Regions from separate parts of the Robertmurraya sp. genome, predicted to be linked through region 2. Evidence: riboswitches for the same ligand, from Rfam matches in the RefSeq annotation. Region 2 holds a riboswitch; each other region holds the start of a gene.
What was found. A riboswitch is a leader RNA that binds a small molecule or an ion and turns the genes downstream of it on or off. The one in region 2 is predicted to bind cyclic di-GMP.

Region 1: linked by a shared signal. The riboswitch ahead of ACGLXV_RS05740 (OmpL47-type beta-barrel domain-containing protein) and the one ahead of ACGLXV_RS19155 (sensor domain-containing protein) in region 2 are both predicted to bind cyclic di-GMP.
Region 3: linked by a shared signal. The riboswitch ahead of ACGLXV_RS18615 (amidase) and the one ahead of ACGLXV_RS19155 (sensor domain-containing protein) in region 2 are both predicted to bind cyclic di-GMP.
Region 4: linked by a shared signal. The riboswitch ahead of ACGLXV_RS11565 (GGDEF domain-containing protein) and the one ahead of ACGLXV_RS19155 (sensor domain-containing protein) in region 2 are both predicted to bind cyclic di-GMP.

Annotation. Positions count from the first base shown of each region.
Region 1 covers NZ_JAKFCQ010000047.1:4,859-13,017, forward strand. The annotation lists gene ACGLXV_RS05725 (chromate transporter) at 1-390, shown strand, start outside; gene ACGLXV_RS05730 (chromate transporter) at 387-917, shown strand; gene ACGLXV_RS05735 (DUF1028 domain-containing protein) at 1,015-1,854, shown strand; cyclic di-GMP riboswitch class I at 2,143-2,231, shown strand; gene ACGLXV_RS05740 (OmpL47-type beta-barrel domain-containing protein) at 2,321-7,972, shown strand.
Region 2 covers NZ_JAKFCQ010000152.1:8,614-16,772, forward strand. The annotation lists gene ACGLXV_RS19130 (ABC transporter permease) at 1-1,692, shown strand, start outside; gene ACGLXV_RS19135 (ABC transporter ATP-binding protein) at 1,676-2,758, shown strand; gene ACGLXV_RS19140 (DUF6434 domain-containing protein) at 3,085-3,654, shown strand; partial or broken gene ACGLXV_RS19145 (IS1595 family transposase) at 3,690-4,574, opposite strand; gene ACGLXV_RS19150 (hypothetical protein) at 4,793-4,972, shown strand; cyclic di-GMP riboswitch class I at 5,105-5,197, shown strand; gene ACGLXV_RS19155 (sensor domain-containing protein) at 5,496-8,159, shown strand, end outside.
Region 3 covers NZ_JAKFCQ010000149.1:24,205-32,363, reverse strand. The annotation lists gene ACGLXV_RS18640 (response regulator transcription factor) at 1-259, opposite strand, end outside; gene ACGLXV_RS18635 (GGDEF domain-containing protein) at 518-1,720, shown strand; gene ACGLXV_RS18630 (flavin monoamine oxidase family protein) at 1,855-3,183, opposite strand; gene ACGLXV_RS18625 (DEAD/DEAH box helicase) at 3,384-4,823, shown strand; gene ACGLXV_RS18620 (YhfC family intramembrane metalloprotease) at 4,949-5,719, shown strand; cyclic di-GMP riboswitch class I at 5,767-5,855, shown strand; gene ACGLXV_RS18615 (amidase) at 5,899-6,768, shown strand; gene ACGLXV_RS18610 (LysR family transcriptional regulator) at 6,881-7,765, shown strand; gene aroQ (type II 3-dehydroquinate dehydratase) at 7,907-8,159, shown strand, end outside.
Region 4 covers NZ_JAKFCQ010000084.1:47,133-55,291, forward strand. The annotation lists gene gnd (decarboxylating NADP(+)-dependent phosphogluconate dehydrogenase) at 1-276, shown strand, start outside; gene ACGLXV_RS11560 (bifunctional metallophosphatase/5'-nucleotidase) at 354-1,940, shown strand; gene ACGLXV_RS11565 (GGDEF domain-containing protein) at 1,993-3,069, opposite strand; cyclic di-GMP riboswitch class I at 3,131-3,213, opposite strand; gene ACGLXV_RS11570 (M48 family metallopeptidase) at 3,342-4,049, opposite strand; gene ACGLXV_RS11575 (ABC transporter ATP-binding protein) at 4,224-5,126, shown strand; gene ACGLXV_RS11580 (ABC transporter permease) at 5,128-5,865, shown strand; gene ACGLXV_RS11585 (sensor histidine kinase) at 5,872-7,008, shown strand; gene ACGLXV_RS11590 (response regulator) at 7,005-7,607, shown strand; gene ACGLXV_RS11595 (hypothetical protein) at 7,662-8,159, opposite strand, start outside.

The DNA of each region.
Region 1 (8,159 bases), on a different contig from region 2:
AAGATGGCTGGTTATATAGGCTATCGTGTGGGCGGGATATTAGGATTATTGAACGCACTTTTTGCATCGATTTTACCGAGTATTTTTTTCATGATTATCTTGCTAAATGTACTAAATACCTACAAAGACGAACCATGGGTGCGAGGTATGTCGATGGCGGTAGTGCCGGTCGTTGCGGTGATGCTCGCAACATTAACTTGGGATTTTGTAAAAAAATCATCGAGCTCTAGTCTCGGTTGGGGTTGGACTCTTCTTTTTGTTGTAGCTAGCCTTGTGTTACTTCAATTTTTAAACGTGCATCCTGCAATCATTATTTTCGCTTTATTACTTAGTGCATTATTGAAAAAAGATCAAGGGAATTCAAAGGAAAAGGAGAAGACGTCCGCATGATTTATTGGCAACTATTTTTGGCGTTTTTTATTCCGGGAATTCTCGGTTATGGTGGGGGACCGGCGTCGATTCCACTTGTTGAGAATGAAGTGGTTGATCGGTACGGTTGGCTGTCAGTGAATGAATTTAGTGAGGTGCTCGCGTTAGGGAATGCACTGCCAGGGCCTATCGCGACCAAAATGGCCGGTTATATTGGTTATGAAGTGGGTGGGATTTTCGGAGCAGTGGTTGCGGTATTTGCTACTGTGGCACCTTCGTTAATATTAATGGTCACTTTACTCGGTTTGTTGATGAAATTCAAGGAATCTCCAAAGGTGAAGCGACTTACCGTGTTGGTGCGACCGGTCATTGCCGTCCTATTAGGAGTCATGACGTATGATTTCTTTTTCTCCTCATTCGAAGGAGCGGGGATTTGGCAGACGATCGGGATCGGTGTGATTAGCTTTGTGCTGATGGAGAGGCTGAAGGTCCACCCGGCGTATGTGATTGCCGGTGCGCTTGTATATGGTGGGGTGTTCTTAGGGTAAATCAGGACAGTAGTACATTCTGCAAGCTGGTGCTAGCGCAACAAAGGCTTGCGTCATGTGCTACTGACCTTTAATTAAAACTGGGGGAGGCAAAAACATGACTTTTTCAATCGTAGGCTATGACCCAAAGGAAAAAGAATGGGGTATTGCGGTGCAATCGAAGTTTCTTGGAGTTGGCGCCGTGGTTCCGTTCGCGAAGGCTGGAGTAGGTGCAGTTGCGACACAGTCTTACGCGAATACGGCTTATGGTCCGGAGGCATTACAGCTGTTTTCAGAAGGAAAGTCAGCGGAAGAGGTCATCAAAATCATTACCTCACGGGATGAGGACAAGGATCTCCGCCAGGTTGGAGTCATCGATGCGAACGGAAATGCCGCTACTTTTACCGGTGAAAAATGCTATGACTGGGCAGGCGGAGTCACCGGAGAGCATTTTGCCGCACAGGGAAACATTTTAGTCGACGAGCAGACCGTACAAACTATGTCAAAAACGTTTCAAGAGACAAGTGGAACATTAGCCGAGCGCTTACTCGCTGGATTGAACGCAGGGCAAGAGGCTGGTGGAGATAGTCGTGGTCAGCAATCAGCTGCCCTATTAGTAGTGAAGGAAGCGGGCGGTTATGGTGGCTACAATGACCGATTTATTGATCTTCGTGTCGATGACCATCCGGAGCCGATTAAAGAACTGATTCGTGTGTTTGGTTTACAGCAGCTATACTTTGCTCCTCCTAAGCAAGAGCGGATTGCTACGATTGAAGGGCATGTGAAGGAAGAATTGATCGCTTGTTTAAGACGTCACAGATATTTAGAATTGTATGTTGATGAGGAAAGTATTCATAAGGCACTGACTCGTTATATACATACCGAGAACTTTGAAGCGCGTGAGTTAGAGCGTGGGAAAATTGACTTGGACGTGCTTGATTATATGAAAAAGCAATAGTTGTGTATAGCCCCCAGTAATGGGGGTTTTTATGTGGGGAATTTTATACTGTTGTAGGTATGTGGATCTTAAGAGATTCCCTAAGAATTAAATCCGAAAGACGAAAAGTATCAAATAATCATGTGTAAATACCTATCTCGTTATAAAAATAAAATGGTATAATCGAACTAAATTTAGGTAGTTAATCCTAAATAAATCCCGTAAACTGCCGATAATAGATTTATAACGCAAATGCTTGGAGGTGAAACAATAGTAATAGATGGGTTTTAAAAATGAGTGTACTTAATGAAGTGAAAAGGGCAAATCACGGGAAACTGTGAGACGCAAAACTAAGAGGGCCTTACCCGCAGAAATGCGAATGGCAGCCAGTTACCACAAGAAGTCATAGATTGTCTAAATTCTATGAACCTTTCTTATGGGGTTCTTTTTTATTTGCCTTTTTTAACATGAAAGGTAGGGTAAATTTATGTTGAAAAGAATGTTTAATATTCCGGTTTTGCTCGTCGTTTTTATGCTTATCTATCAATTGATTGTCCCAATCGGTAGTATAAGAGCTTCTGCAAATACCGGATCCATGCTTCCTCCTAGTAATCTAGCTTATCAGTCAGTTACTCCAGACGATGGAAAGCTAACTTGGAGTGCCGTATTTGGAGCAAGTGGGTATCAAGTTTATGAAATTAAAGAAGGACAGCTTACGGTGCTTGGAACAACAACGGGCACTTCGTATGATCTAAAAGATTTGCCAGAAGGCTCTTATAGATACGTAGTTTCTACTTTATCTAGCCAAGGGGAGTCTGGTCCATCAGCGCCGGTAAGCACAGAAATTAGTTATCCTGAGATGCAAACGCCGGCAACCTTTGCGGCAACGATTCAAAATGGAAATGATGTTGTATTACAATGGGAAGCTTCCCAATATGCAGAGTCATACAACATATATAAGGTATTAGATAACGGTGAAAAGTCACTTGTTGTCTCAACTAATACAAGAATGTATAGTTTTTCTAATGTAGATGAAGGTACTTACTCTTACATGATTTCTTCATCCCACCCACTTTACGGGGAATCAGTGACTTCATCCCCAATAAGTGTTGAAGTGATAAAGCCAGAAATGAAAGCTCCAACAAATCTATCTTTTACGATTTCAAATGTAACCGATGTTACTTTAAAGTGGCAGGCAGCAGAGTTTGCCAATAGTTATAGTATATATTCAGTGAAAAACGGACAGTTAGAATTGGTAGAAACAGTTACGAGCACAAATGTTACACTTAAGAATTTACCTGCAGGAGACTACGTCTATCAGGTGTATTCAAATAGCTCACGTTTTGGAAGTTCTGTAGAAGGTAGCGAGGTTACTTTCTCCGTTCAATCTATCGAGATGGCTCCCCCTGAAAATGTAAATGCGAAAATCCAAAACACAAATGATGTAGTTGTTAGTTGGACCGCCGAACCATATGCAACAGGGTATAAAGTGTATCAGATTGTGGGTGGTGAGAAAGTATTAAAGGGAACAGTAACTGGAACTTCTTTTTCAGCTACTATGCTACCTGGTGGAGAATACGTGTATGAGGTTCATTCAACTAGTGACCGATTTGGAGAGTCTGAAAAGGGAACACAAGTTACTTTTACCATCGAGACAGTAAAGGTAAACGCACCTACTGAACTTGCGTATAAAATTCTAAATGGTAATGATATCGTATTAAGCTGGAAAGCAGCTGAAAATGCTACAAATTATAAGGTCTATCAAGTAGTTGGAGACCAAAAAGTATTAAAGAGCACGGTAACAGGAACAACGGTTACCTATACTAATATGCCAGCAGGAAATTACAAGTATGAAGTTCACACCAATAGCACTCGATTTGGTGAATCAGGGGAAAGTGCTGTTGTTTCCTTTGTATTAGATCAAGTAGTGTTAGAAACACCAGGAAATGCAAGATATGAGATTAAAAATGGCAATGATTTATACCTACAATGGGATTCAGTTGATTTTGCCAATAGTTACAAAATCTATCAGGTAGTAGATGGGAAGAAGGTTTTAAAAGCAACTGTTTCTTCTTTAGCTACAACTTTAACTAATCTTACCGCAGGAGATTATAGTTATGAAATCTATGCGTATAGCAGTCGATTTGGTGAATCACCTGTGGGTGCAGTTGTAGAGTTACCATTGGTACATCCAGAGATGAAGGCGCCTGCTAACGGAAGTTATACCATCACTGGAGTAGCTTCATACACACTAAAGTGGGATGCGGCAGACTACGCAACTAACTATAAGATTTATCAAGTGATTAATGGACAGAAAACATTAAAGAATACTATCACTGGAACAAGCATGAACTACACAAATATGACACCAGGTGAATATCAATATGAGGTCTATTCATATTCCGCTCGTTTCGGTGAATCAAAAGTAGGAACTGCTATCAAGTTCACCTTAAGTGGACAAACACTAGCGACTCCTGGAAATCCAAGCTATACCATTAGCAATGGAAATGACATTACACTCAAATGGAATACTGTTCAGTACGCAAATAACTATAAAATCTATCAGTTGGTTGATGGAGAAGAAATTTTATTACGTACCCTTACAGGGACAAGTACAATGTTAACCAATGTAGCAGAAGGTGAATTCCATTACATTATTAAGGCAAACTCTACCTTATTTGGAGAGTCTCCAGAAGGTGCTGTACTTGAAGGAACTTTAGTGCATCCTGACATGGCTAAGCCTGAAAATGCTAGTTACACGATCACAAGTGGAAATGATATCATTCTTAAGTGGGACGCTGTTCAGTATGCAACAGCATACCAAATTTACCAAGTGATAGATGGAGAAAAGCAGTTTGTTCGTAAAGTTACTGGTACAACAACGACAATTTCGAACATGCCAGAAAGTAAATATCTATACGAAATTCATTCATATAGTGACCGGTTTGGTGAGTCTGCAGAGGGAAGTAAGATTGAGTTCACAATGGTACATCCAGTAATGCAAGCCCCAGCCAATCTTACAAAGTCAATTTTAAATGGGAACGATATTAAGTTAAGTTGGGATGCGTCAACGTATGCAACAAATTACAAAGTCTATCAAAAAGTTGATGGAGAATTAGAATTACTAACTACACTACCAGCAACAACGAGAACCATTGCATTTACGAATATGCCAGAAGGTGACTATGAATATGTCTTGCATTCCTACAGCAACCGCTTCGGGGAGTCACTAGAGGGCAACAAGCTTGAGTTCAAAATGGTACATCCAGTAATGCAAGCCCCAGCCAATCTTACAAAGTCAATTTTGAATGGGAACGATATTAAGTTAAGTTGGGATGCGTCAACCTATGCAACAAATTACAAAGTCTATCAAAAAGTTGATGGAGAATTGGAATTACTAACTACACTACCAGCAACAACGAGAACCATTACATTAGCGAATATGCCAGAAGGTGACTATGAATACGTGGTGCATTCCTATAGCACTCGTTTCGGAGAGTCACCAGAGGGAAGTAAGCTTGTGTTCAAAATGGTACATCCAGTAATGCAAGCCCCAGCCAATCTTACAAAGTCAATTTTGAATGGGAATGATATTAAGTTAAGTTGGGATACGTCAACGTATGCAGCAAATTACAAAGTTTATCAAAAAGTTGATGGAGAATTAGAATTACTAACTACACTACCAGCAACAACGAGAACCATTGCATTTACGAATATGCCAGAAGGTGACTATGAATATGTCGTGCATTCCTATAGCAATCGCTTCGGGGAGTCACCAGAGGGAAGTGAGCTTATGTTCACAATGGTACATCCAGTAATGCAAGCCCCAGCCAATCTTACAAAGTCAATTTTGAACGGGAACGATATTAAGTTAAGCTGGGATGCTTCAACGTATGCAACAAATTACAAAGTCTATCAAAAAGTTGATGGAGAATTAGTATTACTAAATACACTTACAGCAAGAACCATTACATTTGCGAATATGCCAGAAGGTGACTATGAATACGTCGTGCACTCCTATAGCAGTCGTTTTGAAGAGTCACCAGAAGGAAGTAATCTTGCTTTTACCCTTACTTGGCCCGTTGTACAAGCTCCAATGGTTAGCAACAGGGTGGAAAATGTAAATAATTTTACGTTATCTTGGCCAGCTGTTACTTGGGCAAATGAATACCGCGTGTACAAAGTAACGGGTTCAGAAAAAGAACTGGTTTACAAAGGAACCGCACTAAACCATAAGGTATATAACTTATCAGAAGGTGTTCATTCATATGAGGTAACCGCCTTTAGTACTCGCTTTGGGGAATCTGTACCTTCAAATACAATTGAGGAAACAGTTGTTTATCCTGTAATGGGTGTTCCAACCGCTAATTTACAACTTCTAAGTGATACGAGTGCAAGAATCACTTGGGATTTTGTTACTTATGCTAATGGATACAATATTTACGAAGTGATTAATGGTGAGCCTGTATTAGTTGCTGAGAAAATTAATAATCTATCTTACACCATTAATAATCTAACGTACGCTAACCATTTATATTATGTAACATCTTACAGTAACTCTTTTGGAGAATCTAAGCCATCCGAAACCGTATTAGCTAAGTTAATTATTGATGAAGAGGCACCAGTCACAACAGTGAATGCTCCAGCTGAATGGGTCAATCAAGATACGTTAGTAGAATTCACAGCAACGGATAACGAAGTGGGCGTAGCTCATACGTATTATTCATTAAATGATGGACCTATCGTTGAAGGAACATCGGTTTTAGTTGCGAATGAGGGCATCAACAAGATTGTTTACAACTCTATTGATAAAGTGGGCAACATGGAGGAAGTAAAAACAGCACTAGTGAAAATTGATAAAACAGCACCAACAACGGAAGTAAATGAAATCCCTACAGCAGCACAATCATATACAGTAGAGTTAACGGCAAGTGATGAATTAAGTGGAGTGTTAAACACCTATTATTCACTTAATGGTTCAGAGTATGTAGAAGGTACTTCTATTGAAGTGACTGAAGAAGGAGTAAACAAGATCTCTTATTACTCAGTTGATGCTGCAGGTAATAAAGAAGCAGTTAAAACGGTCGAAGTGAATATTGATCAAACAGCTCCAATTACTACAGCAGACCTTCCAACTATTTGGGTGAAGGAAGCGGTAAATGTTAAATTAGTAGCTTCTGATGATAATAGTGGTGTAGAAACAACCTATTATTCTATCAATGGCTCTGATTATGTAGAAGGTACAAGTCTGTTAGTAGATAAGGAAGGAATTAACACTATATCATATTATTCAGTGGATATAGCTGGTAACAAGGAAGATGTGAAAACAGCAGAAGTGAAGCTTGACAAGACAGTACCAATAACTGTTTCTGATGTATCTGAAAAGTGGTCCAAGGAACCAGTCGTGGTTTCTCTTGCTTCTGAAGATAAGCATAGTGGAGTTGCAGTAATATACTATTCAGTTAATGGATCTGAATATATGGAAGGCTCAACTTTTACTGTAGATAAAGAAGGGGTTAACTCCGTTTCTTACTACTCTGTTGACGCTGCTGGAAATGTAGAAGAAGTGAAATCAATTGAAGTAAAGATTGATAAAACAGCGCCAACTCTTTTGCTTGACGTAAAAGGGGAGTACGAGTTGGGAGAAACAGTTACTTTAAATTACCTAGCAGAGGATAACCTATCTGGAATAGCGGTTGAAGAGGTAACGTTTAACGGTCAAACGTATAAAAAGGAAGACCAAGTGTCATTAGATCAACCAGGTGAGTACAAGTTTAGTGTAAAAGTAACAGATGCTGCTGGTTGGTCAACAGTCGTACAGAAAACCATTGTTGTCTATATCCCAGTTTCTCTTGAGGTATTACCTCGAGTAATTAACGGAAACAAGGGGATTTTTACGGTAAAAGCAACTCTACCAAAAGAATTCCAAGCCTACACATTTAATGTCTCGTCAGTAACATTAGATGATGTATCTCCTGTTACAGATAATAACGGTTTGTATAAGCAAGCTGAAAAAGGACATTTCAAGTTTGAACGTTCAGACTTTACTTGGACTCCTGGAGAAGCGCAGCTTGAATTACGAGGATATGTAGGAAAGTATTTAGTGGTTGGAAAAGCGATAGCCACTGTGAAGAAATAAAGTGTTTGGGAAAGGACTTCTTGAGAGAGAAGTCCTTTTTATAAAGATAAGAAAGTCTAATTAATCAATACAAAATATAAGTCAAGTTCCTTAGCGGTTTTTTAATTGGTTAGCTTAAGTGTAACAACTATTATATTTATGATTGACAACCCAAATGGTAAGCGTTTACAATATGTGTAACGGGTTA
Region 2 (8,159 bases):
GTTCAAAACCAAAATAAATGGTGGTTTTTCATTGGTGTAGTATTCGTTGTGATCTTTTTTGTTCTACCTATTTGTAGACTGGTTTTTCTTAGTTTTTCTTCCGAGGGTGGCTTAACCTTAGGAAATTATACGTCCGTCCTTCAAGATCGTTCCACATGGAAAACGGTTGAAAACACGTTATATGTTGTTGGAGGTTCTTCGATTATTGCAATCATCTTAGGGGTGATCACGGCTTGGGTGGTAGCGTACACCAATATTAGGCAAAAAAAGCTGATTCAATTATTCATTTTTTTACCATTTATTATTCCGTCCTATATCACGACACTGGCATGGACTCAGTTCATGAGTAAAAATGGATTTTTCGCTCATCTATTACGTATGCTTCCTGGATCAGTCGAACCATTGAACATGTATAGTTTACAAGGAATCATCATTGTAATGGGATTAGCACATTATCCACTTGTCTATTTATTGGCGGTGGGTGTTCTTAGAAAAATCCCTCGGGATCTTGAATATGCAGCAAGGGTTTCAGGATCAAACAAGTGGCAGTCTTTCAAAAAAATCACCCTTCCGCTTGCGTTACCTGGAATAGCAAGTGGCGGGTTTCTAGCCTTTATTGCCAGTTTAGATAATTTTGGCATTCCTGCGTTTCTTGGGATACCAGGTAATATCAGAGTGCTAAGCACGTATATTTATGAGCAAATCGTAGGGCTAGGGCCCAATTCCTTTGAAAGGGCAGCCACTTTATCTGTTATTTTAGGAGTCATTGCCTTAACAGGTACTTATCTTCAGTGGTTGCTGTTAAAGAAGTCTAAAAATATGGAAACAGCGGTCGAGGATAAAGAACCAAGATTACTGTTAACTAAAGGGCCCCGACTTACGATTGAACTGCTTTTATGGAGCTTTTTGCTAGTAACCACCATGGTACCGCTTATTTCAATGCTTTCTGCATCTCTGATTAAAGCGTATGGTTTGCCGTTTGCACCTGAAAATATAAGTTTAAAAAACTATCAATTTGTGCTGCTTGAGAATCAAAAGGCTATAACCTCTTTAAAAAATAGTGCCAATTTGGCGATGATCACGACGGTTGTTTGTTTGGTGATAGGTACGGGAATGGCTTATGTTAGGACAAAAAAGCCCTCTATGATGACAAAAGGTTTAGAGATGATCATTGGAATTCCTTATGCATTACCTGGTACGGTGTTAGCCTTAGCGATGATTTTTGCTTGGATGGAACCCATCCCGGGTTGGAATCCCGGAATATATGGAACCATCACGATCCTATTAATCGCTTATGTGACACGTTTTTTAATTTTACAGATCAGGGGAAGCATTACCGCGTTTATGCAGGTTGACCCTTCGATTGAGGAAGCAGCTAGAGTGAGTGGTTCGAATGGATTTTATAAGTGGAAGCAAATCTTGATGCCATTGATTTTCCCTGGAGTTATCAGTGGTGCGTTACTCGTCTTTTTAACCTCACTAACGGAACTAACGGTTTCCTCCCTATTATGGTCTAGTGGATCGGAGACAATCGGGCTAGTAATCTTTAATTTTGAACAAGCAGGGTATTCCACTTATTCAACTGCTTTCTCAAGTATCATTGTTCTATTTATATTGTTAGCTTTTATAATGGTAGCTGTTTTACAAAAGTTATGGGATAGGAGGGTGCTGCATCATGACCACTCGAATTAAGAACGTAAATAAAAGCTTTGGTTCATTTCAAGCCTTGCGTCAAATCAACTTGGATATAAAAGCGGGGGAGTTTGTTGCGATTCTTGGCCCATCAGGCTGTGGGAAAACCACATTGCTTCGATTATTAGCTGGTTTTGATTCACCAACTTCAGGAGAAGTGTTGATGAATAATAAAGTAATCGCTCATTCAACCTTCTTCTTGCCACCTGAAAAGCGTAATATCGGGATGGTGTTTCAATCCTTTGCTTTGTGGCCCCATATGAATGTAAGGGATCATATTCGCTTTCCTTTAAAACATCATCAATTTTTAAGTGAAGAACTGAAAACAAGCATCGATCATAGAGTAGACGAAGTGTTAAAAATGGTAGATATGGATCATCTTGGAGAAAGAATGCCAAGTGAACTTTCAGGAGGTCAAAAACAAAGGGTGGCCTTAGCACGAGCGATCGCTCCTAAACCCGCCTTATTGTTAATGGACGAACCACTTAGTAGTTTAGATGCTGAATTGCGAATGGGGATGCGAAAGGAGATTCAACTACTACACCAGGTTACAAAGGCTTCGATTGTGTATGTGACACATGACCAAAGTGAAGCACTAGCCATGGCGGATAAAATCGTTGTCATGAATAAAGGAAATATTGAACAAGTAGGGACGCCAGCGGAAATTTATAGCTCACCAACGTCACCATTTGTTGCAGCCTTTGTTGGGAAAGCGAACTTAGTAAAAGGAAAATGGGAAGGCACAGCATTTTATCCTTTTCATCAACCTTCAATTAAATGGGATGGAACGGCGGTCACCTCAAAATTAAGAGGGGAAAACATCTTTCCAGCTCGTCCTGAACAACTAGAAATCTCATTTAGAGACGATGGTGTAAAAGGTATCATCACGAATGTACAATATCAAGGAAAAGAGATTCACTACACGGTAACGGTAGAAGGTGAGCAGTGGGTGATCCATCAAGATTTTTATACGGAATTTTCCATTGGGGATGAAGTATATGTTCATTTTAAGGAATTGCCATATGGTAAGAAGATGGATGGGAGAAAACAACTTCATTTTGCATAAATGAAAAAACAGGGCTGACTTAAGGAACGAATGAGTCTGGCCTTGTTTTATTTTTTCCCTAAACAGAATTTGAACAAATTTGAATTTCAATAGATAAGTCTAAATTTAAGAGAGAATTATAGTTTTTTGGGCACATCCTGTAATAGATAAGGAATATGACCATTCCTGACCTTCCTTTGAGCTTTGGATTATAAACTTTTTAAATCATCAATAGATAAGCCTTTTATTTGATAGGCTGTTTTCGTAAACTTTGTTGTTTTTAATCATATTAAATTTGATAAACAAGAACATTTGTTCTATAATGGAAATAAATGGGGGTGTGTTTTATGAGATCTAATCTAACAAAAGATATTAGTGTAGAAAGTTTTAGAGATTACTATTGGTTAAAAGAAGAATTACAATCATTTTGTAGAGAAAATGGAATAAGTGCTTCAGGCTCTAAAATAGAGATTTCCGATAGAATAGAAACATATCTTCTGACAGGGGAGATAAAAAAGCCTATCAGAAAATCAAGAGTAAATAAGAAGATAGAACCACAAACAGATTTAAGTCTGGATACAGTCATTACAGAAAACCATCGTTGTAGTCAAGATGTAAGAGCTTTTTTTAAGACAGTAATCCCGAAATTCCACTTTTCGACCTATATTCAAAACTACTTTAAAAATAGCGTTGGAAAGACGTATCGTGATGTTGTAAACGCTTGGTATGAGGAGGAGGAACGCAAGAAAGACCCTTCATACAAGAAAAAAATTGCACCTCAATTCGAATATAACCGATACATTCGTGATTATTTTGCAGACCCTAAAAATCAAGGAAAAAGTCGTGAAGAAGCGATAGAATCTTGGAATGAAATCAAGAAACTCCCAGGAAGCAACAAATACGAATCCAATAATTAACCTTTTAGCATTTCTATTGTTAAGTGATTTGATTTTTAGCAAGCAGAAACAAGCATATGTTTGACTCGTTCATCAAATGCTATTTGTTTACTCAATTCAAGCCAACGAAACCAATATAGGTAGTTATCCAAGTATTTTGTTGCTACTCCTTGAAACCTAACCATCCAATCTTCCAAGCGTTTATGAAAGTTATTGACGTGTTGAACGTGGTATATGCCCTTTTTGACATACCCTTCTTTGCTCACATTAACAGTTTCGTGTTTTAAACCCTTAATTAAAGCGAACTTCTTATAATTTGTAGCTGTATCTGTGCATAGCAAAGCAGAGGGGTCTATATATTCCCCAATTACGGTATCTATTTCTTCTGCTCGTACACGCCCACGACCAGCTTTTCGAGCTACTACATTACCATTACGGTCTTGGGCTACAACCACTGCGATTTTAAGATTGGAAATGCCTCTCTTTTGGTCTTTGCCACCACGCTCTTTCGGTTCTCTATGTGTTATTTTTCGTTTACCTTTCATAGACTCTTTTAAGAAGGTTTCGTCACTCTCAAAGCTGTTCAAATCCGAGACTACCTAATACGTTCAAGATTTTATGTCTCCAATAAAACGAAGTAGAAATGTGTATTTTAAGGCGTTCAGCGATTTTAGGTAGGGTATAACCTTCTACCATCATTTCAATATACTTCACCCATTTTTCAGGGTACCGAGAACCTGAAAAAGGTGTGTTTGTCATATCATTGAAAGATTTCCCACAATCCCCATACCAGAGGAAAAACGTGATTCCCTAATGGATTTCAATAGTTCGGTAATTTTGTCTGTTTCATCTGGAAATAAATCTTCTTTCATCGCATTAAACAGTGCCATTTTCTCTGACTTTGATAGTTCGCTGAACTCTTCATAGATGTCTAACCACATAGTTGAACGCCTATACGAAAACAGCCATTTGATAAACAATAAACAATAAACAAAGAAGTAAAAGAAGTGAATGTCACATCGAACGAGAACACAGGAAGAGCAATCTTTCTAAGTAAAGTGCTAGATTTAGAGAATCTGTAAAAATGTGACTTTAGTCCTTGTATGCGCTTTCATTAACTGATATTGTATAGGCATATAGATCTAGTGGAGGAATCAACATGAAATCACAAGAATTAATACAATGGGCCAAAGACGAATACGAATCAGCAAGAAAACAGTATATGAAAAATGGAGAAGATTATTGGTTTGGTCGTATGAACGCTTTTAAAGAAATGCTTGACCATCATCGTCTCGACCTTTCAGACACGTCTCTGTATTGTTGCAGAGTGATGAACTAACGACAATTTTAATTTAAAATATGTCGGAGAACGATCACTTGTTATGTTTAATCAGCTATAGACATTATTAGAATTTAACTGAATTTCCCACTTAAATAACTCAAATGTAAGACGATATACATAGTAAATAACCATCGATAATGGCAAACTTATTGAAAAATAAGGACGCAAAGCTACGGGTCTAAAGCTTTAGTTTAGTTTAGCAATGACGGCCGGGTTTCCGAAAAGGGTTGGAATAATTTTACGGGGCGTCTGATCCGTTCTATTAAAGTTCACCAATCTTTTTGGTGAGCTTTTTTACTAAATTCCTAAATCTTAAACTTTTCGAGAACTTTTACTAAATTTAATACTGGATAGGTGGGAAAATGGTTGTGGTTTTTTTTACCAACTTAGGATAAAATATAACTTTATTCATAGTTATTCATATAAAAAACCTATGAGAACAATAATAAGAAAAACGACTTATTACAAATATAGAATATAAAGCTTTTCATTAATTGAAATTAATCTAGAAGGTGTAGTCATGCAATGGTCCACTAATTATACATACCCAGTCTTATTTATATACTTTCTGATGATGTTTCTAACCATCTTTCTTGACCATATAATCATTCACAACTTATCCCTGGCTCTAAATATCCCTTCTTGGATATTTCAACTTATTTTGATGGTTATGTCTATAATTCCGTTATATATCTTTTTAGAGTATGTGAAGAAACAACAGTTAAAGTATTTTGGTTACCAAGTGGAAATCGAAAAGTATAAACTAACACTTGAAAATTCGACCATAGCTGCTTTTATCTATAAAGATAATGCTTTCCTTTACGTCAGTCCTGCTTTTGCTGAATTATTCGGTTATACACGAAAAGAAATCTATGAAAAACCAATAACCTCGTATGATTTGTTGTCTGAAGAATACCACGAAAAAGTGTCTATGAATGTCAAAGATAGGCTTGATGGTAAAAAGGTAAGTAGCCATTATCAAGTGAAAGCTAAAAGAAAGGATGGTATAGAACTCTACTTAGACCTTTATCCTTCTTTACAAGCCTTTAATGGGAAGAAAGTAGTTGTGGGAAGTGTCGTTAACGTCACAGAAAAGCGTCAAATCCAGAATGAGTTGGAAAAAAGTGAAAAAGTATTATCACAGGCCCAAAAGATAGCAGGCATTCTCTATTGGGAATTTGACAATGTGAACAATAAGTTAACTTGGAGCCCCCAGACTTACAAACTCTTTGGGTTGTCTCCAAATATCAATCCTACGTTTGAGTATTTATTGTCCAAAGTTCATTCTGAGGATCGAGATACTTTAATAAATAGTAGAGAAAAGGAAATTACAGGGGAAAACGTTACGAATATCTACCGCATAATATTAGATGATGGAAGTATAAGAACACTACATTCCATCTCTCAATGCCTTCTCGATGATAATGGACGACCCATTCAAACAATTGGAACGATGCAAGATATTACAGATCGCCTTGTAGAAGAAAATAAACTAGAACTAACTGAAAATCGCTATAAATCTCTGTTTGATAACAACTTAGATAGTGTGTTCTCACTAGATCTTGAAGGAAATATCATCACTGTTAACGAAATGGCCATTCGAACATTTGGGTATTCAAGGGAAGAAATGATTCAACAATACCCCCTTGATTTAATTGCGCCTGAATTTAGAAATGGGGCAGAACAATTATTTGTTCAAGTTTTGTCAGGTAAACCACAACGAATACAGATCCAAGCATTTCATAAAGAAGGCCGTAGGGTCGACCTGGATGTCACTGTAATGCCTATCATCGTTAAATCATTCGTAACGGGTGTATTTTGCATCTCAAAAGATGTTACCAAGCAAAAAGAACATATGAAAACCATTGAGCAACTGGCCTATAATGACTATTTAACAGGGTTACCAAACCGTAGAAAATTATTAGAACTTATGCATAGTCATATACAAGAAGCCAAAAACCATGGATCTATGATGGGGATCTTGTATATTGACTTAGATCGATTAAAATTCATTAATGACAATTTAGGGCATGACTTTGGTGATGCAATGATCATCGAAGCAGGAAACCGAATTTTAAGCTGTATAAGAAATGAAGATACACTTGCCCGAGTAGGGGGGGACGAATTTGTCCTGATTATTCCGAATATCAGCGAGTTTGATATTACTATTAACATAGCTAAAAGAATTATAGAGGCGTTTAAACCCGGATTTTATCTCGAAGAAAAATTATTTCGAACGACAGCTAGTATGGGAATTAGTGTTTTTCCTACTCACGGAGAAGATATTAACGAATTACTTCGCAAAGCCGATAAGGCTATGTACTATGTTAAAACAAGGAAAAAAAACGATTACAAAGTTTTTGAAGATTCCATGGTAGAGCAAGAAGAACGGAAATTCCTTATTCAAAATAGCATAGTGTCGTCTTTATCTAATGGAGACTTTTTTCTTGAGTATCAACCGAGAATAGATGTGAAAACAGGAAAAACGTCCACCTTTGAATCATTGCTAAGGTGGAAACATCCTGATTTGGGTTTGATTAACCCAGAAGAGTTTATTCCTTTGGCTGAAGAATCAGGAGACATTGTTCTCATTGGTGAATGGGTGCTTAATGAATCTCTGCGAACACTTAAGCATCTCCATTTAATAGGGAATACAGATGTTCGAGTCTCCGTTAATGTCTCTGTTAAACAATTGTATCAATCGACTCTAGACCAAGCCATTAATAATATGTTACAACGTTATAAACTTCCTCCAAGAACTTTGGAACTGGAATTAACAGAAAGTATTTTGATTAGTGACGAACAAAAAATACTTGATATACTAACGAACTTGAAAAGCTTGGGTGTTCTTTTGTCCATTGACGATTTTGGAACAGGAAATTCTTCGATTACTTATCTAAAAAAATTGAATATGGATATTATTAAAATTGATCGCTCCTATGTGAAGGGCGTTCCCGAAGCAAAAGAAAACGCAGCAATCACCTCAGCAATGATAAATTTAATACATGACCTTAATATGAAAGTTGTTTGTGAAGGAATTGAGACAGAAGAAGAATGTCAATTCATTATGGACAAAGGGTCGGATGAAATCCAAGGATTTTATGTTTCCTACCCACTAGTAAAAAATGACCTCTTTCAATACCTACAGAGAGAAGCTATAAACGGACCAAGGCTACAATACCAA
Region 3 (8,159 bases), on a different contig from region 2:
TATCTGTCGGATGATCACGTGAAGAGAGGAAGATAATCGGCACATTGGAATGGGCTCTGATCAGGCGGCACCAGTGAAAACCATCGTATTTTGGAAGTTGAATATCAATGATGACTAAATCAGGCTTTACCTTCGTAAACTCCTCAAGAACGAGCGCAAAATCTTCGATACCGTGAACTTCATAAGACCATTGTGTCAGTCGGTCTTTTATTTCATGAAAAAGACTAAAATCATCTTCAATGAGTAGAATTTTAAACATACCTGTCACCAACTTTCTTCATCATTGTAACGAAACCTCAATCAAAAGAAAATTGTTTGTATGTAAAAAAATAACAAATAATAGAGTCGTTATAGCTAGTGTCCACCCCACGTGGACAAAACTGATGAATCTGTCCACGGAGGGTGACAGACACCACCCGTGGACAAAAAAGGCAAAAGTGTCCACGAAGGGTGTCAGACACCACAAAGTGTAGTAGTATATAACGGTATATTATTTGTTCAGGTGCGTGATACATAAATGGGCTTTTCTCTTGATATGAAAACAATTTTTGTTATTTTGGTTACGGGTCATGTTTTTACTGTGTTTTTAATTAGTGCTTATTGGCGGGACCATCGAACAGATAAGACGGTTACTACTTTTTTCTTGGCCAAATGTGTTCAGGCCCTTGCTTGGACATTATTAACCTTACGGGGTGGCATTTCGGATGTGTTCACCATCTCAGTTGCCAACACTTTATTGTTTTTAGGGACTTCGTTTGAAATGATGGCGATTCTAAGACTGTTGAACGTGTATACAAAACGGATAAAAATAGCGTATTTGATTATGACCTTCATAAACATATTTGCTTTTCATTTAGCTATTCTATTTTTTAACTTAGAGAGCAACCGAATTGCCGTTGCTTCATTTGGCACCGCTATGCTTATGATTCTACCTGTCTATCATTTAGTATATAAGCGAGAATCCTCACAATTAAGAAGGATATTAGGTTTGTTTTACTTGTTTTTAACTTTGGCCTTGTGTGGTAGAGGGATCGTTACCCTAATGTCCGCTTATACATGGAGCTTTTTTACGCCAGGATTTTTTCAAACTCTTTCTTTCATAGGTCTTTATCTTGTGATGCTTATTGGAAACACTGGATTTATCCTCATATTAAAAGAACAAGCAGATCAAGAGCTTATTCGATTAGCCAGTTATGATGACTTAACAGGAGCGTTGAATCGAAGAGTATTTTTCTCAGAAGCAAACAAGTGTTTAATGGCATGTTCTAAGAATAAGAAACCCATATCTCTTATTTTGTTTGATATTGATTATTTTAAAAAGATTAATGATAAATATGGACATGATGTTGGTGATCATGTGCTGCGTGAATTGAGCAAGAAGATTCGGGAGTATATCAGCAAAGGGCATTATTTTAGCCGTTTTGGTGGCGACGAATTTGCGATTCTTCTACCAGAAACAGATGAGGAACAATCCATGAAGTTAGCATCAGAAATTTGTAAAGGGATAGAGAAGGAGATTTTGACGGAATGGGAGCTTTCATACACGATTAGTATGGGTATACTAACCATTATCCCTAACATAGAGACAGAACTAGAAACGATGTATGTTGCCTGTGACAAAGCTCTCTATGAAGCAAAAAGAAATGGAAGAAATGGCGTTAGTCGAGGCTTTTTATCTACAGAAGGGTTTGAAGATGATAGGCTAAGTCAAATCAATTAATCAAAATATAGAAAAAGGGGATGTTTGTCCACCCCACGCGGACAAAAAGGGTAAAAGTGTCCACGAAGGGTGACAGACACCACCCGTGGACAAAAAAGGTAAAAGTGTCCACGAAGGGTGACAGACACCCATTTTTATTTTAGGGTTTCTTTTGCGGCGCGTTCCCCTGATTCAATGGCACCCTCCATGTAAAGGCGCCATTCATTAGCTGTTTCAGTCCCCGCCCAATGAATAGGTCCAACCGGATCTGTTAAAGCAGCCCCATATTCAGAGATCACTCCGGTCGCAAAATGGGCTGCATATCCTCCTCTTGCCCAAGAATCCTCTGCCCAATCCTTCTCATAAACACTGATAGGCTCAAGTGCCTTGCTTCCGAATAAATGGACAATACAAGCTATAATCTCTTTCCTACGTGCTTCTTTTGTCAATCGACCCAAACTTCTTGCATATTTTCCCCCGATCAATGCGGTTAGAACTCCATGAGGCTGGCCTGGTGTGGTGCTATCCATCGTAGCTCGAATCGGTCCGCAATCGTAGTAAGAGCTGCCAGATAATCCATCTTCTCTCCAAAAGGGGGTGTTATATATGATGACTGATTTTATGATCGATCCTTGACCAACCCGCTGACAAAGCTGTTCGCGAAGTGCAGGCAGTGGGGGATTGTATTGTATTTTTGCGCTAAAAGCAGGAGGGATGGCAACGATGACTTTTTTGCTAGTCCAACACTCGGAATCAGTGTGGACGGTTGCACCACTGTCTCTCCACTCAATTTTTCTTACAGGCTTGTTTAAGTAAATATGATCCTGCATAATTTTAGCCATTCGTAGTGGTAAGGTTTGAGCCCCATTCGTTATCCACATATCTTCAGCAGTCAAAATCTGATCCATTCCGCCGGCAGATTGGATGAACCAAAGGATGTCTAAGAAGGAAAATTCGCTAAGCTCAAGGGAGGAAAGCTCTTCACAGAAAATACGGAAGAATGCTTTTCCGTATTTTGAGAACATTTGTCTTTCAATCCAGCTGTCCATAGTTAGCGCATCATACTCTCTCATTAAAGATGAATGTAATAATCCTTCTTTCTGAATAAGCTTCGTTAATTGATGGATCTTCTTTCGAGTTAGAAATAAATCTAGCATTCCTTGTGGTGAAACAGGTGGGGAAGTTTTTGAACTAAGCATGCGCTTGTTATGTAAATCATATATGGTTTTTCCCTGTTTGTATGAAGGGATGGTCTTTATATTGAAAAATTTCAATAAGGACTGTATACGAGGCTGGAATGGAGAAATCCACTGGGCACCAAGGTCAATCGTAGAATCTTGATAGGTATTCGTTAAAATTCTTCCCCCTATACGGTTTTGAGCTTCTAGGATAGCAAAGCTTTTTCCATGCTTCCTTAACTCCCATCCAGCAGCAAGACCAGATAGGCCAGCTCCAACAATTACTACGTCTACATGATTTAGCACGATGAGTGCCTCCCGTAAAAGATTTAGCTGCTGAAAATAAAAGATTTAGGCATCGTGAAAGTATTTTCCCTCTGTTCCTAAAGAAACATGTACATTTTAATGAATATGTGGTCAAATGAAATGTACTTTACATATTGGCTTAATAAAAAGAATACGTTCGGTAAAATTAGTATTGTAAAGAATTTTTGAAAAGAGGCTGTATGATGGATTTTACAGATTTCACCTTAAGTGAAGAAATATTGAGTACTTTAGCGAGCTTACAATATCAACAACCAACTGAAGTTCAAAGGAAGGTCATTCCGCTTGTGATAGAGGAGCGCGATGTGGTCGTAAAGTCACGTACAGGAAGTGGAAAAACAGCATCCTTTGCCATTCCGATTTGTGAAATGATCGATTGGGCAGAAAATAAACCACAAGCTCTCGTGCTTACCCCTACTCGAGAGTTAGCTGTACAGATAAAAGAAGATTTTATAAATATCGGCCGGTTAAAACGAATCAATGCAGTAGAAGTATACGGAAAGCAATCCTTTATGTATCAAAAAACGAAACTTAAGCAAAAAACTCATGTGGTTGTAGGGACACCAGGTCGACTGCTTGATCATATTCAAAAAGGGACCCTTGTGTTAGATCGTGTCCGATACCTAGTGATTGACGAAGCGGATGAAATGCTAAACATGGGCTTTATCGAACAAGTGGAGGCAATTATTGAAGAAATGCCAAAAAATCGAGTAACCATGCTCTTTTCAGCCACTCTTCCTGATACCATAAAAAAGCTAGCTCAAAACTATTTACACTCTCCTGTGGAGGTTGAGATTGAATCTTCAAGTACTTCAGAAGGATTAATTGAGCATTCATTATTTTGGGTGGAGGAAGATGAAAAACTTCAATTATTGCAAAATGTAACGATTATTGAAAACCCGGATAGCTGTATCATTTTTTGCCGGACAAAAGACCGTGTCGATATGGTCGTCGATCATCTAACGAAGCTTGGATATGATTGCGATAAAATACATGGTGGAATGATACAGGAAGATCGTCTAGATGTGATGAGTGAATTTAAACGGGGAGAGTTCCGCTATCTAATCGCAACCGATGTGGCAGCACGAGGAATTGATATCGAAAATATTTCACTCGTGGTGAACTTTGATATCCCATATGAAAAAGAGAGCTATGTGCATCGTACTGGAAGAACCGGGCGGGCGGGCTTGAAAGGAAAGGCTACTACTTTTGTGACAGATAGAGAAAAACGATTGTTAGAAGAGATAGAACAATTAATTGGTTTTTCTATTCCACAGAAGGTGAAACCTGCTTCGGGACAGTTGGAGAGATCACGACCTGCCTTTGAAAAGAAGATTAGTTCGGAACCGGAGATTAAGCAACTAAAAAGTGAAGAACTCAATAAGGATATCACCAAACTCTATTTTAATGGCGGCAAGAAAAAGAAGCTGCGCGCTGTTGATTTTGTAGGAACCATTTCAAAAATTGATGGTGTAACTGCAGAGGATATCGGAATTATCACGATTCTTGACACGGTCTCTTATGTAGAAATCCTAAATGGAAAAGGGTCACTTGTGTTGTCTGAAATGAAACATACAACGGTAAAAGGGAAACAATTAAAGGTTCATGTGGCAAGAAGATAAGAAGCACTTCCTAGAGGTGCTTTTTTTAATTGGGAAAAATGAACAAAATTCATTGACAGATTATTACTCTTACTTTAATATTATCATTATCAATAATGATAATAAAAAAACAAGGGGGATTTACGATGATAAGCAATGCAACGATCTCGAGCATGATTGCAGTTATTATATTTTCTATTCTTCTATTTGTTACTGCCATTCTTTTTACAAAAAAACAAGTAGGAATTTCTCTCAAGCCGTTAATAATAGGTAGCATCGGGTTTGTTATTATTACTCAAGTATTAGAGAAACTTCTTCATGTTGTCGTCATAACCAGTTTTCCAAACTATGTGGAACATCCATGGTTATTTGGATTATATGGCGGTTTTGCTGCAGGGATTTTTGAGGAAGTAGGACGCTATATTCTTTTTATTTGGCTATTAAAAAAATATCAGGATTACAAGGGTGGTCTATCCTTTGGGGTTGGCTGGGGTGGCATTGAAGCAGTAGTAATTGCTCTTTCAACGGTAGTGCCATTTCTTATCTTTGCAACCATGATCAATACAGGTACATTTGATTCATCTATCGGAGCTAGTCTTCCAAGTGATCAGGCAGCAACCATTAAAGAAACATTATTAAATCAGGGAGTTTCTCACTACTTATGGGCAATACCAGAACGCTTCTTTGCCCTCTTTATGCAAATCGCTTTCAGCTTACTTGTATTAGTTGCTGTTATCAAAAAGAAATTCCAATACGTATTGCTCGCTATAGTCGCTCATGCGGCGATTGATTTTCCTTTAGCTTTCTATCAAACTGGATACATTAAAAGCTTATGGATCATTGAGTTGTACATTGCCTTAATCGGAGTTCTATCTTTCTTTATAATAAAAAGATTAAGAAAATTATTGATTGGGTAAAAATACCTGAGGCAAAAGTCTGTTTTAATAAAGTATAATTAAAGAAAAACTGTAAAAGGCAAACTTTTCCGAAAGGGAAGGACGCAAAGCCGTGAGCCTAATCGCTTGTCATGCGAATGGTCGTCAGGTTGCCAGGTCTCATTTTGTGAGCCTCGGCTGGCAGAATGGGGGAACATGAAGTGAAAAAGCTCGTTGTATCAATGATTATTGTTTTGCTTTTTTCAATTGGAGGCTTTGGATCAAAAATGAGTGCATCAACAGTAGATCGCTCCACATGGCTTTGGAATCCGTGGGAAATTGTGAGTAATGAAACAGGAACCTTAAGCTTTCTTGAACAAAAGCAAATCAACAAAGTCTATGTACAATTCGATCGTGATATCCCTATGAATGTATACCGTAGCTTTATTACGAAGGCATCGGTAAAAGGGATAAAAGTATATGCTCTAGATGGAGCGCCGGGTTGGGTGGCACCAAAAGGCTACAGAAACCAAGATGCTCTTATGAATTGGTTAAAAACCTATCAAGCAGGGTCAACCGCTTCTCAAAAATTTACGGGGATTCATTTAGATGTAGAGCCCTACTTATATAGCGGTTGGAATACGAATAGAGCAGCTACTGTAAAAAGTTATCAAGAACTGATAACAAAAGCGAATACTTCAGCTGCAGGATTAAAACTACCACTTGAAGCGGACCTGCCATTCTGGTTTGATGAAGTTTCTTATAATAATACGTATGGTAAAGGAAATCTAGCGGAGTGGGTCATTACAAAAACGAATAGTGTAACGATTATGGCCTACCGTGATACAGCTCCTGCCATCATTGAAATCGTAAAAAATGAAGTTGCCTTTGCTGGGAAACATAATAAGACATTAGTAATCGGTGTAGAAACAGGTGCAACAGACGAAGGAGATATGATTTCTTTTTTTGAAGAAGGAGAAGCCTACATGAACGAGCAACTTGCTACTGTTGCCTCTCATTATGGAACAACTCTTGGATACAATGGAGTTGCTATCCACCATGTGGGAAGCTGGAAAACAATGAAACCATAAAGAACGCAAAAGCACTCAAAAGAGTGCTTTTTTGTTCATATTCAGTCCTTTTTCTTGTCTAAAAAACATCATATACTTTGTTTAAAGATTGGAAACAGGGAGGGCGCTGTTTATGAACCTGAAACATTTACAATATTTTCGTGTGCTAGCCAAAACGCAGCATTATACAAAAGCAGCAGCTCAGCTATATATCACACAACCAAGTCTTAGTCAGGCAATAGGCGAGCTTGAAAAAGAATTAAGTATAAAGTTATTTGAAAAGGTTGGTAGAAATATCAAGCTGTCAAAGTACGGCCAATATTTTTTAACCTATGTGGAAAACGGATTAGAGGAGCTTGAAAAGGGTGAAAGGAATCTTCAAAAGCTCACCAATGCCAATACGGGTATCATTGACTTAGCATTCATTTTTTCCTTAGGCGCTGATTTTGTCCCATCAATTATTCAGTCCTTTATGGAAGCAAATGAGGGCGGACAAGTGACGTTTTCGTGTATACAAGGAACAACACAGAATATCATCCAAGGCTTAAAGGAAGAAAATTATGACCTAGCTTTTTGTACGTATGCGGAACATGAACCAGAGATTGATTTTATTCCATTAATGAAGAGAGATATTGTAGTAATCACCCATAAAGATCATCCATTAGCATCAAAAGATTCCGTGGAATTAAAGGATATTGCTGAGGAAAAATTCGTTTGTTTTAACAAGAAAAGTCTATTTCGTCCCGTAATCGATCAATTGTTCTCAGATGCGGGGATCACTCCATATATTTCTTGTGAAGTCGCAGAGGATACGGCATTAGTAGGCTTAGTGGCAGCAAAACAAGGAGTGGGTATCCTACCACGATCCTCTACCTTAGACCTGTTTGATATTAAAGTACTACCTTTTCAGGAGCCGCTCCCAGAACAAATTATCTACATGGCGAGTGTAAAGAATCGTTACCTATCACCTGTAGTGGAGAAGTTTAAAAGTTTTATTGAAAGAAATTCACTTAACTAAAGAGTCTTTTCTTGTCATTTTTCATAGGGGGCGCCTATAGATCTCACCAAAAAACCGATTGGTATTTATGGATTGTCTGTTTTAAAATAGTCGTATAAACAAGTTTGTGAAATAATGAGCAAAAGGAAGAAGGAATCTATGATGAAAAAAGTACTTATGTTAAACGGTGTGAATCTTAATATGTTTGGAAAACGTAATCCGAAGGTGTATGGAACTATAACCCTAGATGAAATTAATGAAAACATGAAAAAGTTAGCAGAAGAGTTAGATCTAGAACTTGAAACATTCCAAACGAACTGTGAAGGAGAAATGGTAGATCGCATTCATCAAGCCTATCGTGATAAGGTCGATGCAGTGATTATTAATGCTGGTGCATGGACTCACTATAGCTACG
Region 4 (8,159 bases), on a different contig from region 2:
GCTTATAAAGAGAATCCACATCTTGCTAACTTGCTTGTTGCTCCTTTCTTTGCTGAAAAGCTGAAGAAATACCAACAAGGATTAAGAAATATCGTATGTGAGGGAATTCAATTAGGGATCTCCTTCCCTTGTTTAAGTGCTTCCCTCACCTACTACGATAGCTATCGTACCGGTCGGTCACATGCGAATCTCTTACAAGCCCAACGTGATTATTTTGGAGCACATACGTATGAGCGAAATGATCGGGATGGAATTTTCCATACAGAATGGAAATAATATAATTGGTGCTGGCCCTTTGTGGTCATGCACCTTTTTCTGTATAATGACACCATGTAGGGAAAGGGGCGAGTGTCATGAATCAGCATAATTACGCGAAACTAACAATAGTAGAAACTAGTGATACCCACGGACAGATCTTCCCTATTTTATATGGAACCAATACATACGAATCCATTGGTTTAGCCAAAATCGCTACCTATATCCGACACCTCCGTAGAACGGAAGAGAACCTCCTTCTAATTGATAATGGTGATAGTATTCAAGGTACACCATTAACCTATCACTATGTAAAAAAGCAAAGTCATTTACCTAATCCCGTTATTCTAACTTTTAACAAACTACATTATGATGCAGCTATCATTGGAAACCATGAGTTCAACTATGGCCTATCCACATTAAAACAAAGCGTCTCTGAAGCTCAATTTCCCATTTTATCTGCCAATATACTTAACAATCAAACAAAAGAACCTTTCTTTGGCAAACCCTACACCATTAAAATACTTCCAGAAGGCATAAAGGTGGCCATTTTAGGTTTAACAACACCTTATATCCCAAACTGGGAGAAAGCAGAACATATAGATGGATTAGAATTTGAGGATGCTGTGGAAAGTGCTAAAAAGTGGATTCCTCATATCAAAGAAAACGAACAACCTGATCTTTTCGTTGTTTCCTATCATGGTGGCTTTGAAAGAAACCTCAAAACTGGAGAACCAACCGAAGCGGTCACAGGTGAAAACCAAGCCTATCAACTATGCCAAGAAGTAGAAGGCATTGATGTGTTATTAACGGGACATCAGCACCGCTTATTGGCCGATGAGCTAAACGGTGTTACGATTGTTCAACCTGGAAACAGTGGAGTTTGTATGGGGCAGGTTGATATAGAGTTTACTTTGGATCGTGATCATAAATGGAAGTGTCTTTCTAAAAAAGCCTCTCTTGTTCCGGTTAAGGAGTGGAAAGAAGATGAGGAAATATTACGATTGATTCTACCTTACGAAGAGAAAACGCAAAATTGGCTCGATCAACCCATCGGACGTATTCAAGGCGATATGATCATAAAAGATCCTTTCCTTGCGCGTATAAAAGAACACCCTTTTATAGAATTTATCAACCAGGTACAAATGGAAGCAAGTAACGTTGATATATCCAACACCGCTCTGTTCAGCAATCATGCCATTGGCCTTCCAACGAACGTAACGATGAGGGATATTGTTTCAAATTATATCTATCCAAATACGTTGACGGTATTAGAGCTAACGGGACAAGATATTAAGGATGGATTAGAAAAAAGCGCTACTTATTTTATCGTAAACGAAAATGGAGAAATAGCAGTAAATCCCCAATTCATCGACCCTAAGCCTCAACATTATAATTACGATATGTGGGAAGGAATTCAATACACAATTGATGTTGGAAAACCAGTTGGTGAACGAATTGTTTCTCTAATGAAGAATGGTGAAACTTTGGATCGGAAGCAAAAGTATCACGTGGTCATGAATAATTACCGCGCTACCGGTGGTGGGAACTATTCTATGTATAAGGGAAAGAAAGTCATAAAAGAAATTCAAATCGACATGACTGAACTGCTTGCTAATTATTTTTCCAAGTATGGAACAGTAAAAGCTACAGTCAATGATAATTGGAAGGTAATTCAAACGTAAAAAGGTGACAATGGTTAGCCCCCATTGTCACTCTTCATTCCCTGATTCTGCCCTAATTAACTACCGTTTTATTTTTCCCTGTTCTCTTTGCTGTATAAAGTGCTGTATCTGCCCCTTTAAAGAGATCTTCCTTGTTCATTCCAGGCAACAGTTTTTGTACACCAATACTGATTGTTACGTGTCGCCCTTTGAGCTCAGGGAAACTAGTGTTTGCAATACTTTCCCGGATGTTTTCCACCCTTATAATAAAATCCTCTTCCGACGTTCCCATTGTGATAATTCCAAATTCCTCTCCTCCGTACCTAGAAGGAAAGTCATCGCCAACAGAGAAAAATTTAATTTGCCTTGCGACTTCTATAATGACACTGTCTCCAGCTCTATGGCCGAACGTATCATTGATTTGTTTGAAATTATCAATGTCAAGGACGGCTACATGAACGTTTAACTCCTCTGATGAACGTAAACCAACAATCGAATCCAACTGTTCATGAAAAGACCTGTGATTATATAACTCCGTAACAGGATCTAACCGGGAAAGCCTTTCCATTTGAATGTTTTTAGAGAATAGATCATTTTTTTCTTTTGTTGTTTTTAACAATTCTTTCATCACTTGATCACTATGTTTCATGAGGCTGTATATAAGTAGTGAAATCCCTAATAAAATTAAGATAATAATAATCAAATCTGCTGTATCCATAGAAGCATGTACCGGTTCATAAAAAAAATAAATGAATAAAAAAGTGAGGATCGATATAAACACTGAAAAGCGAATGATTCTTTTATTATAGAAAAACAATGAGACCAGAACAGGAGTAATGAGTAAAACCATCAAAATTACTTTATCGTAAATACTAATAATTATGATGCTAATAAAAAGAGTAATTACAATCATGATATAGTACTCCGTGTGTTTCCGGAATTTACTCATAAACAGCTCTGCACATGCCATGACAGCGATAAATTTAAATAATGGAAATAAAATCACTTCTAAAAAAAATAACCACTTATCATAAGTAGTAAGAAAAAAGTGTATACCTGTCCCTAACAAATACAGTCCAATAATAACCCATAGGGTATTCAATATATCACGAATAAGTAACCTTTTATCAAACATCTCTTCTCTATTCATTTGATCTTCCTCCAATTTCACGTAGCATGTTAGCACTTCGTGAAAGCCATCTCTGGCTGTATTCGATAACCTGGCAATCTTAGCTTTCACCTTAGACCCACGGTTTTGCGTCTCTACCTTTCAGTAGATTTGCCTTTTCGTAATTGGAATAATTACTACTTTAGTACTATTATACTCGCAATATTGATGGATAGATATATGATTGCAAATTGTAAAATCAACCAATTGGTGACATAAAAAAAGAGCCTTCATAAATGAGGACTCTCGCCTTACTATACTGTCATTTTCCAACTAGAAAAAGCTAGCCAATTTTCTTGTTCCTTGTAATCCGGCATAATTTTCCCAACAAGTCTCCAAAAAGAACGATCATGATTTAAATGCAACATATGGCACATTTCGTGCACAACCACATAATCAATTACCCTTTGGGGTGCCATCGCAAGCTTCCAGTTAAAAGTTAACTGCTGATTGGAATCACAAGTTCCCCACGTACGATTGCTGTCATTAATACGGACCACCTTTGGCTTTATTTTAAAGTTGCTTTGATAAGACTTAATACTCTTCTCTACCAATGTCTTACATTGCTGATAGTAGAAGCGCTTTAGTGCCTGTCTAATTTTTTCTTCCTCTAACTCTTTTACATAGATAAACAGTTTATTTTCTTCAAACTTCACATGATTCTGCGTAAGATTTGCGTCGTGAAAGATTTGGATGGGGTAGGTGTTTCCTAAATAAAGAAAACTTTCGCCATGGTCATAAACCTTTTCCTGCGGTCCAAGCGCTCGCGCCTTCATTTCCTTAGACTTCTCTTGAATCCAGTCCCATTTTTCTTCGATAAATAAAAGCACATACTCATTGGGTGTTCCTTTAGGAGCCTGGACTTCAATATTTCCATAAACATCAACGGAAATTCCAATAGACTTGCGTTTTTTGTAGTTTATATTGTAACTGATCGTTTCACCTGAATAGTTGTGTATCATGTCATCACCTTTATCTGCGAAATGCTATACCCTCCATTTTATGATGATTCCCTATATGATCTCAAGAGCCTTTGTAAAAATGACATTTGTCATGTGATTTTCATGACATCCCTTACTAAAATCACCTTTTCCATGATTATACAATGAAAGTATCAAATCAGGAGGTGTTCAAATATGAACGAGGTCATTCGCTTAACTAATGTATCAAAATCTTTCCAGCAAAAGACGGCTGTTAACCATATCAACTTTTCGATTAATAAAGGAGAAATAGTGGCCATCTTAGGACCGAATGCTGCAGGAAAAACAACTACGATATCCATGATTTTAGGTTTACTTAAGCCCTCAGCAGGCAACATCCAAATCTTTGGACTTTCCCCAAAAGCAAAGAACGTACGTGAGAAAATTGGCGTGATGATGCAGGAAGTTAGTATGATGCCTGGCTTAAAGGTTCACGAAATACTCACACTTATACGAAGCTATTATCCTAATCCCCTTTCACTTGATGAACTTATTGAAATAACCGGTCTAACAGAGCAAGATCTAAAAACACAGGCAGAAAAATTATCAGGCGGTCAAAAACGTCGAGTTAGCTTTGCCCTTGCACTTGCCGGAAATCCCGATCTCATCATTTTTGACGAACCGACTGTAGGCATGGATATCTCATCAAGAAACCGGTTTTGGCAAACCATTAATTCTCTAGCCAAACAAGGAAAGACCATTCTTTTCTCTACTCACTATTTGCAGGAGGCGGATGATGCAGCAGAGCGGATTCTTCTATTTAAAGATGGAAGGATTGTCGCTGATGGGACACCGTCGGAGATTAAATCAAAAATAACAAACCAAACCGTTTCATTCATCTTAGAACCTGACGCGTCATTCGAAAAATTGTATCAATTCCCAGAGATCAAGCATATTAACCGAACCAATGGTCGAGTTTATGTTCAATCGACGAACGCAGACAAAGTATTAGCGATTCTTTTTCAAGAAAAACTTGGCGCTCATGACATACAAATTGAACGGGGAAAATTGGAAGATGCTTTTGAACAGCTAACAAGTACAAATAAGGAGGTTATATAGAATGAATATATTCTTGTTACAATGCAAAATGGAGATAAAACGAATACTGAGAAATAAGTATTTTCTCTTTTGGTCTTTAGTTATGCCGATTATCTTTTATTATATCTTTACAAATGTAGTCAATACGAACCCAGAAGACCCTTCGGCATGGGACGCTCATTATTTAATGTCCATGACTGTATTTAGCGTGATGGGTTCTAGCATTATGACTCTTGGAATCCGCATGGTTCAAGAACGAGCAGAAGGTTGGTCAAAGTATATTCGCATGACGCCTCTATCAGAAAGTGTATATTTTGCGGCACAAATGGTTGGTCAAACCTTCATTCATGTGCTTTCCATTACGGTTATTTTTGCCTCAGGTGCCATCATTAATGGAGTATCGCTTTCTGCATTGGAATGGATCGCTAGCGGATTATGGATTTTATTCGGTTCATTACCTTTCCTTGCTATTGGAACATTAATTGGTTTAATGAAAAAAGTAGAAACAGCCGCTGGTATTAGCAATGTGTTATACATGGTTCTTGCAGTTACAGGCGGAATGTGGATGCCACTGGAAATCATGCCAGAGATGATGCAAACAATAGGAAAGTCATTACCTGCTTTTCATTTTGGGAGTGGTGCATGGGAGATTGTCCAAGACGAGATGCCCAATTGGAAAAATTTTCTGATATTAGTCACCTATCTTGCTTTGTTCATGTTACTATCGAAGTATATTCGAAGTAAACAAGAAGCGGTGTGATGAAATATGAAAAAGTCGATCGGGATATTTCCAAAGCAATTTGGCTTTTTTCCCTACATCTTTTTGGTTTATGTTCTTTTTCCGATTAACTATTTACTAGCTGAAACTGGGACAAAGCAAATCATTGGTTTCGGATTGGTACTCCTTTTTTTAATAACGTATCGGCAGCTCTATTTTACAACTGGAAAAACGGCATTCACATATTGGCTAACTGTTCAAATGTCGATTATTTTCATTTTTAGTTGCTTTTATGATCTTAATCATATCTTTCTAGGATTCTTCCCTGCTAACTTTATTGGGTATTACCGAGAAAAAGTGAAATTTAAACGAGCTTTTATTAGTCTAATTGCTGTCCTTTTAGCTCCTTTTGTTTATCACTTTGTAATGGGAAACATACATTTTACGAAAGACATCCTTTATTTTGTTCCGTTTCTCGTCATTATGTTCATTTCACCGTTTGGCATTCGCTCCATGAATCGAAGAATGGAGCTTGAACAGAAGCTTGCAAAAGCAAATCAGCATATCGAAGAATTAGTGAAGCGAGAAGAGAGGGTACGAATTGCTCGAGATCTTCATGACACGCTTGGGCATACCTTATCTTTATTGACTCTAAAAAGTCAGCTTGTCCAAAGACTAGTCGCAGTAGATACCGATCGTGCTCGAAAGGAAGCTAGAGAAATGGAAGTCACTTCACGGACGGCTCTAAAGCAAGTGCGGGAGCTTGTATCCGATATGAGAACTACTACCATTGCAGAGGAAGTATTACAAGTGCAACAAATTTTGCGTGCTGCAGAAATTACCTTCGAGTATAATGGATCATCTGACTTTTCTCTCATCCCGCCTGTTACACAAAACATTGTGAGCATGTGCATTCGAGAGGCGGCAACCAACGTCGTTAAGCACAGCAAGGCAACCCATTGTTCCATTTCCATCTCTCAATCCACTGAAAAAATGGACATTATCATTCACGACGATGGGATGGGGGTAGAGAAAAACAAACTCTTTGGAAATGGTTTGAGAGGCATGGAAGAAAGGCTTACTCTGATCGATGGTGGGCTCGAGCTTAATAACCAACATGGAGCCATGTTGAAAATTACCGTCCCTATTATTAAAAAAGCAGAACCAAGAGGAGCAATTGTATGATTCGGTTATTCATTGCAGAAGATCAAAAAATGTTATTAAGTGCACTAGGCTCCCTTCTAGATTTAGAAGAAGATATGGAAGTGATTGGCCAAGCGGTCAATGGAGAAGAAGCACTCTCCTCCATCCTCAGACTAAACCCCGATGTTTGCCTGATGGATATAGAAATGCCAGCGCTTAGTGGATTAGATGTTGCTGAACAGCTTGCACAGAGAGGTTCTCACAGCAAAGTGATTATCTTAACAACATTCGCTCGCCCTGGCTATTTCGAACGTGCGGTTAAAAGCGGGGTGCATGGATACTTGTTAAAGGATGGAGAGATTGAGGAATTAGCAGATGCCATCCGAAAGTGCATGACAGGAAAACGGATATTTAGCCCAGAGCTTACCTTTGACTTAATCCGTGAGGAAAACCCACTTACAGAGCGGGAACAGCAAATTCTACGATTGGCTTCCTTAGGAAAAACCACGAAAGAGATTACTTCTGAGCTGTACCTATCCTCTGGAACTGTACGAAACTATATATCAGAAATCATCCAAAAGCTTGAAGCTAAAAATCGTACAGAAGCAGCTAGCATTGCAAAGACAAAAGGTTGGATCTAACAACAGATCTGATCGTTTTAAAAAAGGATCTTCTTCGAAAGATCCTTAACAATCTTATTTCGGGATTTCTAAATCTACTGTATTTAATAGCATCACATGCTCCTGGTAAATATCATCTACAACATACGTATTGCCATTCACTGTTCGTTCTGGAAATACTTCTTTTCTCGATTGGTCATAAGGGATCCAACCAAAATATGCATTTTGCGAAGGAAATAAGTCATTGAAGAATAAGCTAGATTGCCCTCCTCTATCTTCTATTAATACTGAACTTAAAACGAGAGCCCAATCCTTTGGTAGTTTTAATATTCCGTAAGACTTTTCTCTTAATGAGATTTCCTTTTCCATTTGAATTCTTGGTGAATAATGTTCCACCCCATTGGTCATCCCATAGTTTCTATTCCTAAGTAAGTAAAACTGAATCGCGTGCAGATGATCGTCCGGGTGCGCATTCCAAACAATAGCGAATGAAGTAAGGTCATTTCCGTTTACCTTCCACACTTTCGGTTCACCTTTTGTATCAATCGTTAAGACTTGCCATTTATGATTCCT